DNA from 3 places in the Brevibacillus ginsengisoli genome. Region 2 is predicted to be linked to each of the others. Evidence: predicted binding sites of a transcription regulator. Region 2 holds the regulator's gene; each other region holds the start of a gene.
The links. The regulator CtsR, encoded in region 2, represses protease genes until heat stress. The targets are predictions, from matches to a motif close to ATGGTCAATAAAGGTCAAACA.
Positions count from the first base shown of each region.

Region 1: a site for CtsR is predicted at 1,875-1,895, ahead of clpP (ATP-dependent Clp endopeptidase proteolytic subunit ClpP). Genes of this name have one in related genera too.
Region 3: a site for CtsR is predicted at 2,447-2,467, ahead of ACQCN2_RS06430 (ATP-dependent Clp protease ATP-binding subunit). Genes of this name have one in related genera too.

Region 1 is NZ_JBNJQR010000005.1:13,059-17,337, forward strand. Features, by position in the region: gene ACQCN2_RS11535 (oligosaccharide flippase family protein) at 1-14, opposite strand, end outside; gene ACQCN2_RS11540 (class F sortase) at 68-778, opposite strand; gene ACQCN2_RS11545 (hypothetical protein) at 843-1,064, opposite strand; gene clpP (ATP-dependent Clp endopeptidase proteolytic subunit ClpP) at 1,238-1,828, opposite strand; gene ACQCN2_RS11555 (DUF8173 domain-containing protein) at 1,985-3,106, opposite strand; gene ACQCN2_RS11560 (anti-sigma factor family protein) at 3,103-3,657, opposite strand; gene ACQCN2_RS11565 (RNA polymerase sigma factor) at 3,644-4,252, opposite strand.
Region 2 is NZ_JBNJQR010000014.1:63,597-67,875, reverse strand. Features, by position in the region: gene ACQCN2_RS22805 (MGDG synthase family glycosyltransferase) at 281-1,408, shown strand; gene ACQCN2_RS22800 (HAD-IA family hydrolase) at 1,431-2,099, shown strand; gene ACQCN2_RS22795 (CtsR family transcriptional regulator) at 2,352-2,816, shown strand; gene mcsA (protein-arginine kinase activator protein McsA) at 2,851-3,390, shown strand; gene mcsB (protein-arginine kinase McsB) at 3,404-4,279, shown strand, end outside.
Region 3 is NZ_JBNJQR010000002.1:602,913-607,191, reverse strand. Features, by position in the region: gene ACQCN2_RS06450 (GNAT family N-acetyltransferase) at 1-12, shown strand, start outside; gene ACQCN2_RS06445 (MDR family MFS transporter) at 116-1,378, shown strand; gene ACQCN2_RS06440 (hypothetical protein) at 1,438-2,034, opposite strand; gene ACQCN2_RS06435 (DUF3951 domain-containing protein) at 2,142-2,369, opposite strand; gene ACQCN2_RS06430 (ATP-dependent Clp protease ATP-binding subunit) at 2,564-4,279, shown strand, end outside.

The DNA of each region.
Region 1 (4,279 bases), on a different contig from region 2:
AGTAATATGGACATAACATGATTGCTCCCTTACACACTTTGTCCTATAGATTTATTGTATGAAGGGTTTATTTCGATATGTCTTGTCTTACCATCGCCGGGCTTTGGTTCGTCAAATGGGAGAATACCACTAACCGCATCGCGTGCTCTTGGGTTTTCTTATTGAATTTGCCGGCACAGGTAATTAAATTAAGTTGCGGAACAGAAGAATCTCCAAATATCTCTTCGATTGGAGCATCCTTTGTTTTGAACACAGCTACTCTTGATACAGTAAAGGTAAGTTTGTTTCCTTTTGAATCCGTTAGATAGATGTGATCTCCGGGATTCACCCTTTTCAGATGGTAGAAAATAGCGGGTCCAGTATAATGGTCAAGATGTCCAGCAATTACAGCATTTCCGTTTTCACCAGGATTGGTCCAGGGATCCAATAACCCAACCTTGTCAAACGCATGTGGGACTTCCATTTGCCCCTTATGGAGGCCAACCTTTTCGATCTTGGAACGAAGGTGTATGGATGGGATTTCCAAAAGGTCAGGGGAGATGCCCTTGTGTGGAGAAGCCGCTGTTTTTGTGGTTAGTTGATGCTTGGAATTACCGGGATAATGTTTAATGTAATTCGAGATAAAATGACTAGCTTGGATTGATCGCGCAGTTTGCTCAGTAGTTGTTTCCAGATTAGCAGCGGCTGAATTGTTGGAAGATTGAGGGGTTTGAGGATATGCGCATCCTGCCATGATTGTAATGAAAAGTATTAGGGAATAGAAGCCAAATGGATTCATCTTGGATTACCTCCGGATTAAGGGAGTAAGAAAAAGAGGAGAGGGGTAAAATACCCCTCGTTCTTTACTCGTCGGTTCCGCCCATGCCTGTTTTAGGCATTTTGACATTGGTTGCTTTGTTGGTAGCTTTGATGTGGACTGGTTTGGTTTTAGCTTTGGTGTGGACTTTATGATGGGCTTTGGTGTGCATTTTGTCATGCTTGCCTCCACCAGTCGTTTCGGCAAATGCAGCTGTGGACGAACCAACAATACAAATTGATAAAACTAAAGCAGCTAATTTGTTCATTGGCGATATACCTCTCTTCTTCTGGGTAGTGGTCTTACAAGACTTAGAATTGTCCATTCACGATGAGTTTAATAAGGAATATCTCGCCATCATGAAAAAACACGAAGAAGACAAGGATTCTTGTCATAAAAAAGAACAGAAGCTCGGTTCGCTTCTGCTCTTTGGAATTTCCATTATTTCGTTGGCGTAGAGGTAATCACGTCATCGATTAAGCCATATTCTTTGGCATCTTTGGCGGACATGAAGTTATCGCGATCAGTATCTTGAGCGATACGTTCAATCGGCTGACCTGTTCTCTCGGCATAAATGCTGTTGAGGTGCTCACGCATTTTGACGATACGCTTAGCGGCAATTTCAATGTCACTGGCTTGACCTTGAGCCCCGCCTAGTGGTTGGTGAATCATGATTTCACTATTCGGAAGTGCGTAACGCTTTCCTTTTGCCCCTGCGCAAAGAAGGAAGGAGCCCATAGAAGCGGCAAGACCGATGCAGATGGTGGAGACATCCGGCTTAATGAACTGCATCGTATCATAAATAGCCATTCCGGCGGTGATCGAACCACCCGGGCTGTTTATGTAGAGGCTAATATCCTTTTCCGGATCTTCAGCTGTCAAAAAGAGTAGCTGAGCAACCACGCTATTGGCCACCACGTCATTAATAGGGGTACCAAGGAAAATAATCCGATCCTTCAGCAGGCGAGAGTAGATATCATAAGCGCGCTCCCCGCGGTTGGTTTGTTCAATTACGGTAGGTATCAGGTTCATATTCATTCCTCATTCCTCCTCTCATTTCAAGATCATTCTACAATAAAAGGTCAACAAAGGTCAAACGTTTCAGAACCATTCTTTATCTAATGTATCCCAAATGTGGGCAACTAAACCCTGCCAACAGAGTTTCGACGTAGAAATCCTTTACTTGATTCAGCAGTTATTAGAATGACGGATAGCAGTTGCAGAGGCTCCCAGAAACAACATGGTGATGATCAAATTCAAGAGCCACCCCAGAAAAGGAATTTGCAGGACTCCATATACAACCAGAACGCCAAGAAACTCGGCCATTAACGGGTGAAGTGGCCACTGAAAACGTTTGGCTATTCGTGAACCCAGCCATGTTCCAATAAAAATCTTGGACACGTAAAACAGTATAAAAAGTGAAAAGAAAAGGGTCAACGAGATCGGAATCCCGATGATGCTTAACAGTAAAATAATCGAAATGATGGGAACTCCAAAGATAAACAATGCGCCTAAACCAAACAAAGGCGTCCATTCTCCGTCAAACTGCCGATGGATCTGATGAAGGGCTTTGGGAAACAGGAAACGGAGGAGCAGCCAGATCATGATGGTGCTGAGTAACGACATCAAGAGAAATAGTACGGGTAAAAACGTAAAGGAACTTTTCTCTTTGGGTTGATCCAGTGTGAATCGTTCTTGTCCGTTGACTGCGGCTCCAGGATGAATGACCGCTCGTGCAGGAGCGGAGTAAACCAGATCTCCGTTAATTTTGGCGGTCGAATCAATCGTCAAGTTATTAACCCTCATGAAAGAAGTGCCCTGGCCAAGCTCACCACCGACACGCATGACGTTAACAAACCCGTTCGCTTCCCGATTGACCTTTCCTTTGATATCTAACGATTCGGCAAAGGTCATGACGCTCCCCAATACATGTGCCCCAGGGGAGACCAAAAGATTTTGGTTAAAAGAAGAGATGTTGCGAGTAATCGTACCGTCAATAATCGCATGTTGGGTAATCGCTCGTAAATTCCCGTCGATTTTACCGTGAACGAGGGTGTTCGCCGCAAAAGCGATCACATCCCCTTTGACCTCACCATTGATTTGGACGCTCTCTGCGAAGACATACAAATCTCCATCCACTTTACCATCTATTACAGCCTTTTGCGCGTTTACAAATAAGTCGCCAGGATAAGTCGCGTCAGAAGAGAGGACGAATGATCCTTGATCCACTGAGCCGAACGCATAGACAGCAGAGCCAGTGAACCCGAACAAACAAAGTACAGTGATTAGAAGGATCCCCCAGCGTTTCATTTTTTCAACACTCCTTTAGATTCGTTCCAGTGTTGATAGGGGTCCTTGTATATATTCAGGAAAAGCAGGCAGCTTAACAGGAAGATAAATAATGTGGATACCGTATAGATATCCGGTAAGTCCAGAAGGGAACCAGCCTTTTCCTTGATCCAAAAGGTAGAGACCCAGATAACCGAGTGCTGCCACATATCCCAAATCGACTCGATCCAACGGAACATCCAGCCTTGGAAAAAGAAGGCCAAATAGACCAACGCACCCGTAACAAAACTGAATAAGAGGGTGAACCGATAAGTAAATCGTCTGTTGCTCTGCTTGTGCAACTGGGCAATTTCATTGATTTGATGCAACGTGGATGCGGATAATTCAATCTCCTGTACATGAAATTGTGTGGCAAACGAATGCTGAAAAAACGATTGTTCAGCTTGCCAGTGAGCGAGTAATAACTGACAACCCGGGCAATCGACGAGATGACTGGCCACCTTCAAATTCTCTTCAGAACTCAATTCGTGATCGATATACATCATCATTGTCAACTCATCAATATGCAGCATCGATTACCCTCCTTTGTACTTGGTGTTCAAACAGCTGCTTCAATTGCTTGCGGGCACGAAACAAACGCGTTCCGACTGTGTTTTTACTCATCCCAACCAATTCGCCGATCTCATCGTAGCTTAATTGATCCGTGAAGCGAAGTGTAACAATCAACCGATCCGTCTCATCTAAATGATGGAGAAGCTCGTGAAGCTGAGAAACAAATTCTTTTTGGATGAATTCTTCCTCGGGGTTATTATTAAGAACTGCTTTATTGATTTGATGGTGAAGTTGATCATCTTCCATCGTGATCTCCCTCTTTTTTCGTAAAAAGTCGATACATGTATTGGAAACAAGACGGTATAACCATGAATGAAACGGGTAGGTTTGATCATATTTGTGGAGATTTTGAGCAACTTTTAACCAGACTTCGTTATTTAAGTCTTGGACGTCATGATAGGAATAGATCATTTTTTGAATGATTCGCAGAACCCGCTTCCCAAACATCTGAACAAGCTGTTGAAAAGCTGTGGAATCACCATGGAGAAACTGCTGTATGTATTGGGATGCGGTATGGTTTAAACGGAACAATTCATCCCTTTGTGATTCATCCATCGTTATACCTCCCTTCATTTACTGAAT
Region 2 (4,279 bases):
GTTGATAGGTTCGGTGTGGAAGTGCGGCAACGCATGGAGCTGACGAATACTAATCGGTCGAGGACTTATCCACGTTTTAATCTCTTAGCATATCGGGTTATCCAGTTTTGAAGGTACAACCATAGCGTAATAAGTCCTCAACTATTAAAGGTTGGGGTTTTTTATTTTTACATACGGTTAAGCTTGCAAAATGAAATGCAACTAGTCTAACATGGTAGTGGAAGTCCCAAATTCATCCATTTGGAAAAATGGAGGACGGAGCCAGCGAAGGAGAATTCAAATGAAAAAAGTCTTGATTTTTTCCGCCTCGATTGGTAACGGACATAATCAAGCAGCCAGAGCGATGCAAGAAAGCTTGGCCGCCAATGGCTATACTTCGATGATTATCGACACCTTGGAATATATTAGTCCCACTTTCCACAAAATTTTGTTGGAGAGCTATACGAACCTACTAAAGCTTTCGCCGAAAATGTGGGGGAGAATCTATCACAATACAGAGAAGTCACGTTTTTTTGATATGAACGTGATCATGAACAAGCTACTGGCTAATAAGCTTAAGAAACTGATTAGCAGTGTCAATCCCGACGCGTTTATCGCGACTCATCCGTTTGCCAGCTGCATGCTGTCAGTATTGAAGGGGCGAAACGAGTGGGAAGTCCCGATTTATACGATTATCACAGACTACACGATACATCCTTCATGGATTAACCATCATATCAATTACTACTTTATCGGTCACGAACATTTGTATTACTTGGTGGATATCTACAAGCAGCCGCACCATAAGTTTAAGCCTATGGGAATACCGATCGTGAAGAAATTCTCTGAGCCGTTGAATAAAACGGAGCTTGCCAATCAATATGGCGTATCACCTGATCAAAAAGTCATCATTTTATCAGGTGGAGGTTTGGGAATTGGCCCGATGGAGAAGGTATTACAGGGTCTTGAATATATTGATCAGCCGTTAAAGGTGTTTGTGTTAACAGGGACAAACGAAAAATTGTACAAAAAAGTGACAAACTACAACTACCGACACGAGGTTATTCCGCTTAAATATGTAACCAACTTCCATGAATACTTGGAAATTGCCGACATCATTGTAACCAAATCGGGAGGTTTAACCTCCGCTGAGGTATTGAGCAAGCAGGTTCCCATGATCATTTATAACCCGCTGCCCGGACAGGAAGAACGAAACAGTCATTTTCTCTTGAACAATGGTTGTGCTGTACATGCCAATGTGATTGAGCAGCTTATTTACTTTATTGAAGAACTTTTGGCAAACAAGTCCAAAGTAGAGAGCATGAAAAAAATGGATCTAGTCATTGCCAAGCCAAACGCAGCAGAAAATATTACACAATTTATTACGGCTGACATGGAAGCAATGAAAAGGTCAAACCTCCAAGACTGAGCCCAAGGAGTGAATCCAACCGATGACAATTCGATTTGCTGTGTTTTTTGATATGGATGGAACCTTGCTGCAGACTGAGAAGCTGGCCACTCCTGCATTTTTACGCACATTTGAGGATTTGAAAGCAAAAAAGTTGTGGAACGGACCAATTCCTAGCGAACAGGAATTAACGAATGTGTTAGGTATGACATTGGATCAGTTATGGGAAACCCTGCTGCCAAATGCTGACCATGAAGTGAAGCACGAAGCCAATCGCTTCATGTTGGAACACGAAAGCCAGCTGTTAAAAGAAGGCGTAACTGACCTTTATCCCAGGGTTCGCCATGTACTTCAAGAATTAAAGAGCAATGGGGCTGAATTATTCGTTGCCAGCAACGGGTTGGAAAGTTACATTGATGAAGTTTGCTCATATTTTGAATTAAAGCCTTTGTTTACCGATTTATACTCGGCTGGACGATTTCGAACTAAGTCCAAGATTGATTTAGTAAAAAAATTAGTAGCCGACTACCAAATTGAGCAAGCCGTGATGGTGGGCGATCGTCATTCTGATATCGAAGCCGGGCGGTCCAACGGGCTCAAAACCATTGGCTGTGATTTTGGATTTGCTACTCCGGGTGAGTTGGATCAAGCGGATGTGATCATCAAGAACTTTGAGGACATTCTGCACCACATTCAAATCCCTAAAAAGTAAATGATGTACGATCGACCTAAAACCATTCCTGTATAGGGGAATGGTTTTTTCTATATGGAGCTAAGTGCATGGCTAGTTTCCGATGATTCAACTTCGCTGATTTCGTTAAGAATAGTGGAGACGGGTAGACTACTTGCGTTTTTAGAAAAAATAATTATAATTTAAGTCAAATATAGTCAAAGTCAACAATTGATCAACGGCAATGCTAAGGCTACTGCAAGTTGAAAATTTAAAAAAGGAGGCGGGACGCGGATGCGCAACATTTCGGATATCATCGAACAGCACTTGAAGAGTATCCTCCAGGATAGCCCTGAAAGCTGGATAGAAATACAACGAAGCGAAATAGCCGATCTGTTTCAATGCGTGCCCTCTCAGATTAATTACGTTATCAATACACGATTTACGGTCGAGAAAGGGTATCTTGTTGAGAGTAAACGAGGTGGAGGAGGATATATCCGCATACGTAAAGTGCAGATTCTTAGCAACTCCATGCTTCAACAGATGCTGACGGAAGAACTGATTGGCGATAGTATCTCTCAAGGTGTTGGTTATGCGATTATTGATCGATTACTTGACGATGGATTGATAAGTGTTCGGGAATCTCAGTTAATGAAGACAGCCATATCCCGAACGGTAATATTCGTGGAAGGCCCGTTACACGATCGCCTAAGGGCCAATATACTGAAGCATATGATTACCTCAATTCTCATTAAGTAATGTTCTAATCACCAGTTGCTAAGGGGTGAAACGTATGAACTGTGAAGAATGCGGTAAAAGACCGGCTACCTTACATTTAACCAAAATCATCAGTGGCGAGAAAACGGAGACGCATCTGTGTGAAGTTTGCGCCAAGGAAAAGGGAAATGTAATTTCCGGTTTTTCAAATTTCAGCATCAACAACTTGCTATCAGGCTTGCTTAATTTTGACCCGATGAATAAGGGCACAGCAGCTTCCAACCAATCAACCATGGCTCAGACCAAGGCGCTTCGCTGTGAGACCTGCGGATTGACCTATTCCCAATTTAGTAAAAGCGGAAGATTTGGCTGCAGTGACTGCTATCATCACTTTGGTGAGCGTCTCGATCCACTGTTTCGTCGGATTCACGGCAACACCCATCACATTGGGAAAGTGCCGGAGCGAACGGGTGGAGAAATTAAGTTAAGAAACGATCTAGAACAGCTAAAACAATCCCTGAAGCACTACATTGCTACAGAAGAGTTTGAAAAAGCTGCTGATATACGCGACCGAATTCGTGCCTTGGAACAACAAATTAATCAGGGTGGTTCTTGAGGAGGTGAATGTGATGTCCCTGCAACGTTTTATGCAACATCCTTGGAGCAATTGGATGAAAGGGATTGGCCCCGACTCAGATATCGTCATTAGCACCAGAATTCGTATCGCTCGTAACCTTCGTCAACATCCGTTCCCATTACTGGCTACCGACTCACAAGCGGAAGCCGTCGTAAACAAAATGATGAATGTAGTGGGACAAAAGGATATGAGCGCCAAAGGGCCTTTTGAACTGATCAAGATGGAAGATTTAAATCCTCTGGAGAAACGGGTTTTGGTGGAAAAACATCTCATCAGCCCTAACCTGGCACAAGACGCAAGAAAAGGTGCCGTTTTGTTAAAAGAGGATGAATCAGTCAGCATTATGATCAATGAAGAGGATCATATTCGGATTCAGGTGTTGATGCCAGGCTTTCAATTGACCGAAGCTTGGGATGTAGGTACCAGTATAGATGATATTTTTGAAAAGTTTGTCGACTACGCCTTTGATGAAAAGCGTGGATACTTAACCAGCTGCCCGACGAATGCCGGAACTGGGATAAGAGCATCCGTTATGCTGCATTTGCCTGCTCTTGTCATGACTCAGCAGATCAGTCAAATCTTGCAGGCCATTAATCAAGTGGGATTGGTGGTTCGTGGGCTGTACGGAGAAGGCAGTGAAGCGTTGGGGAACTTATTCCAACTGTCCAATCAGGTGACGCTAGGGATGTCGGAATCTGATATTTTATCCAACCTCTACAGCGTCGCAAACCAAATCATTCAGCAGGAGAGAACGGCTAGACAGTATCTTTTCGAACATTCACGGACCGCTTTGGAGGATCGCATTTGTCGATCTTACGGCATATTGTTATATGCGCGTACCGTTGAGTCCAAGGAAGCTTCCCAACGA
Region 3 (4,279 bases), on a different contig from region 2:
GAATATGTTTAGAACGTTTAGAAGAAATACTGTTAGAAAATTATTTATTGATTGAAAATTATTCTTATTTATCATATATTGGTTCTTAACCAAAAAAACGCAAAGGAGCCAATTAATGAGATATAGGGATTTACATCCAAATATTAAAGTGCGTTTTCTTGAGATGTTTGTCGCGAATATTCTTGGAAATATGATCTTTCCATTTATGACGATTTATTTTGCCCAACGGATGGGAGCGGCGCTTACCGGTATCCTTTTGATGGTGAATGTACTTGTCGGAGTTGTTGCCGAATTTTATGGGGGGACTTTGGCTGACAAAATCGGGCGGAGAAAGGTTATTCTATTCTCTGAGTTCCTGCGATTTGCGGCGTTTGGCATCACGGCTTTGGCGAACTCTCCATGGTTTGATTCGACGTGGGTGACGTATGCGATGGCCATGTTGATGAGTATCTTCTGGGGTATTTCTTCACCAGCACAGGAAGCGATGCTAATTGACTGTTCCACAGAAGCGAATCGACCGCTTATCTATGGGTTCGGATATTGGGCTTGGAATGTATCCGTGTTGGTAGGTAGCTTGGTTGGCGGGTTCTTCTTCCAATCCCATCGATTTGAGATCTTCTTGGGAGCGACGGGTGCCTCTTTGTTCTCTATTATACTCATCTACTTTTTCATTAAAGAGACGTACACACCTAAAGAAGATAAGCAACCGAAGCAAAACCCGATCTTATCCATTATTCACTCCTATAAGTCAGTGGTTACGGATAAACTGTTTATGCTGTTTTTATTAGCAGGGGTTCTCAATGGTTCTATTGAGAACATGGCAGGACAATATACCAGCGTACGGTTGATTCAGGAGTTCAAGCAGCAAACGCTTTTCACAATCGGCGGGTACAGCTTGCAGGCTGATGGAGTGAGAATGTTTGGGTTATTGACAGCGACCAACACCTTCATCGTCGTTTTGCTTGGATTAGTTGCTGTTCACTTCATCAGAAAGCTTTCAAAGAGGTTTGCTCTAGTTACTGGGATTTTGATTTACGCGGCAGGGTATGGGATTGTCTCGTTTACTAATCAACCTTGGTTATTGCTCTTATTTGCCGCAGTAGCTACGATTGGTGAATTGGTTTGGGTGCCTGTTATGCAGAGTACTGTACCAAAGATGATTCCAGACGATAAGCGAAGCACATACATGGCTGTATTCGGGACGTCTCACAGGTTCAATATGGTTTTGGGATCTTTAGCCGTTACGATCGGTTCGTTTTTGCACTCATATACCATGGGCAGCCTGTTCTTTTTATCTGGGGTTGTTTCAGTTGTCTTATTCATGATCCTGTTTACTAAACTGGAAAAAAAGACGAAGCAAGAAGAGCATGCGGCCTAAAGCACAATAGAAGAACCCTTACTTTCTCCTAATGAGAGACAGTAAGGGTTCTTTTCGCTTTATTTTGTCGGGTCTTCGGAAGTCAGCATGGCCTCGAAGGATTTGTTATCCTTTTCGATCGTATAAAGAACAAGGTTTGGGACAGTTTGTGAGGTTAACGTAATCACATGCATTTCCTGACGCTCACCGATCTTTTTAATCGTCTGAGATTGGACGTTGGCATCACTTGGGATGAAGGCGGTAAGGCTTGCGAGCGCTAAGAGTTCATCCTCATAGCCTTGTGCCTGCGATTTGCTGTCCAGTAAGAACGTGTTGCTTTGAAAATCCTTGGTCGTCGAAATGTGAGTCACCTTGTGATCCCCTGACTGATCATAAACAACAGTGAGTGGGCGATTTGCCTGGGTTTGAAAAGAGACCAACTCTTTTGACTGATACACTTCAGGGGTAGTATGTTGCCCCAGTCTTTTCTCAAACTCTTGAACGCTTTGTCCAAGCTTGGCCGAATCCGCCGACTTATTCGAAATGATCTTCATGACTTCGGCAGATATACCACCGCCTACGTTCGGGGAGTTTTCAGCATTATTTCTTTGGTTCCCGCATGCGGTTAATACAAATATCAGTGAGAGAATAAGCGAAAGGGTTAATAACTTTTTCACGATGACACCTCGATGAAATGGATAGTGTAGGTAGACGTAAAACCTACCTTCTAGTGTAACCCAAAAAGATGGTATGGTCACGAAAAACCATTTCAAAAACTGGAACATCATCGGGAAGGGGGATCGTCTTCTTCATCCTCATCTGTCTCTTTCTTTTCAACCTTTTGTTCGTGATGTTCCACTTGGGTTTGCCCGAAGACGTAATCGAGGGGAGTGTAATAATGCTCCACAATCTTTTTCTTAGAAAAAAACTTGTAGAGCGCCATTCCGAAAGCAATAAGTATAAGAACTGCGATTGTGCTTGTCAAGACTAGCGTTATGAACAAAGCAATCATTCCTTATAGTAGGTAGTTAAGATGTCTACGAATGAGCTCTGGGAAAAGTTTCGTTATAAAATAAAATTTTCCACTTGAAGGTCAAGAAAGGTCAAAGTATAATAAGGTCATAAAGGTCAAGGTTAGTCAAAGTCAAAAACCTTGCAAAATCAGATTAAGATTCTTCGTTAAGAATCTATTAGGAGGGAAGCTGTATGATTTGCCAACACTGCAAAGAAAATCAAGCGAACGTTAAACTGAATATGGTCATCAATAACAAGGCGCAGAGCCTTAACCTGTGTCATGAATGCTACCAAAAAGTAGCCAAAGGCATGAACGTCCCGCAGCCATTTGGTTCCTTGTCTGGTAAGAGTCCTTTTGATCAGATGTTTTCTTCACTCTTTTCTTCTTCCATGACACCTCCTCGAAAGAAAAGTGGAGAAGCGGTTGTGGAGAACTATCCATCTCAAGGCATACTGGATGAGGTTTGCCGCAACTTGAATCAAGCGGCAAAACTTGGCTTAATTGACCCTGTCATCGGTCGTGATGTTGAAGTAGATCGCGTCATCGAGATTCTTAACCGTAGAAACAAAAACAACCCGGTGCTGATCGGTGAACCTGGGGTTGGTAAAACTGCGATTGCTGAAGGTTTGGCCCTGCGCATTCTCGAGGGTAAGGTTCCAGCCAAATTAGCAAATAAAGAAGTGTATACGCTTGACGTATCCTCATTAGTTGCCGGTACTGGAATCCGTGGCCAATTTGAAGAAAAAATGCAAGAAATCATCGCAGAGTTGAAAAAACGCAAAAACATTCTCCTCTTCATTGACGAGATTCACTTGTTGGTAGGAGCAGGTTCCGCACAAGGCTCCATGGACGCAGGAAACATCCTCAAGCCTGCCTTGGCGCGCGGTGAATTGCAGGTAATTGGCGCGACGACCCTGAAAGAGTACCGCACGATTGAAAAGGATGCCGCGCTGGAGCGTCGTTTCCAACCGGTTATCGTGAAGGAGCCATCCAGTGAGGAAGCGTTTGAAATTCTGAAAGGGTTGCGTCCGAAATACGAAGCGTACCACCAGGTAGCTTATACAGATGAGGTTTTGAAGGCTTGTGTCCAGCTATCCCAGCGCTATATTGCAGATCGCTATCTACCGGATAAAGCCATTGACTTGATGGATGAAGCGGGTTCCAAAGTAAATTTGCGCCACTCAGCAAGTGACGAATCTGACCTCTTGGCCAAACTGGAGCAGGTTCGCCAAGCGAAGGAGAAGGCAACGCAAGAGGAAAACTACGAACGTGCCGCTTCAATCAGAAAAGAAGAGCTGGAACTGGAGAGTCGTTTGAACCAAGTAGAAAACTCCGCCGTTACTGGGGAAGTGCGTGTAGAGGACATTCAAGAAATAATTGAAAAGAAAACAGGAATTCCTGTGCAAAAACTTCAACAAGCGGAACAAACCAAGATGAAAAATCTGGAGGAACAACTGGCAGCTCAAGTGATTGGGCAGGAAGAAGCGGTGAAGAAGGTAGCCAAAGCGATTCGCCGCAGCCGTGCGGGGTTTACCTCCAAAACAAGACCGATTGCTTCCTTCTTGTTTGTTGGACCTACCGGTGTAGGGAAAACCGAGTTGACCAAAAGGCTTGCGGAGCAGCTCTTCGGTTCGAAGGAAGCGATGATTCGTCTCGATATGAGCGAATACATGGAAAAACACTCCGTTTCCAAGCTGATTGGTTCTCCTCCAGGCTACGTAGGCCATGAAGAGGCTGGACAGTTAACCGAAAAAGTCCGTCGTAACCCCTATAGCATCATCTTATTGGATGAGGTGGAGAAAGCGCATCCAGATGTCATGCATATGTTCCTGCAGATTCTTGAGGATGGTCGTTTGACCGACAGTCAGGGACGTACGGTAAGCTTCAAGGATACGGTCATTATCGCG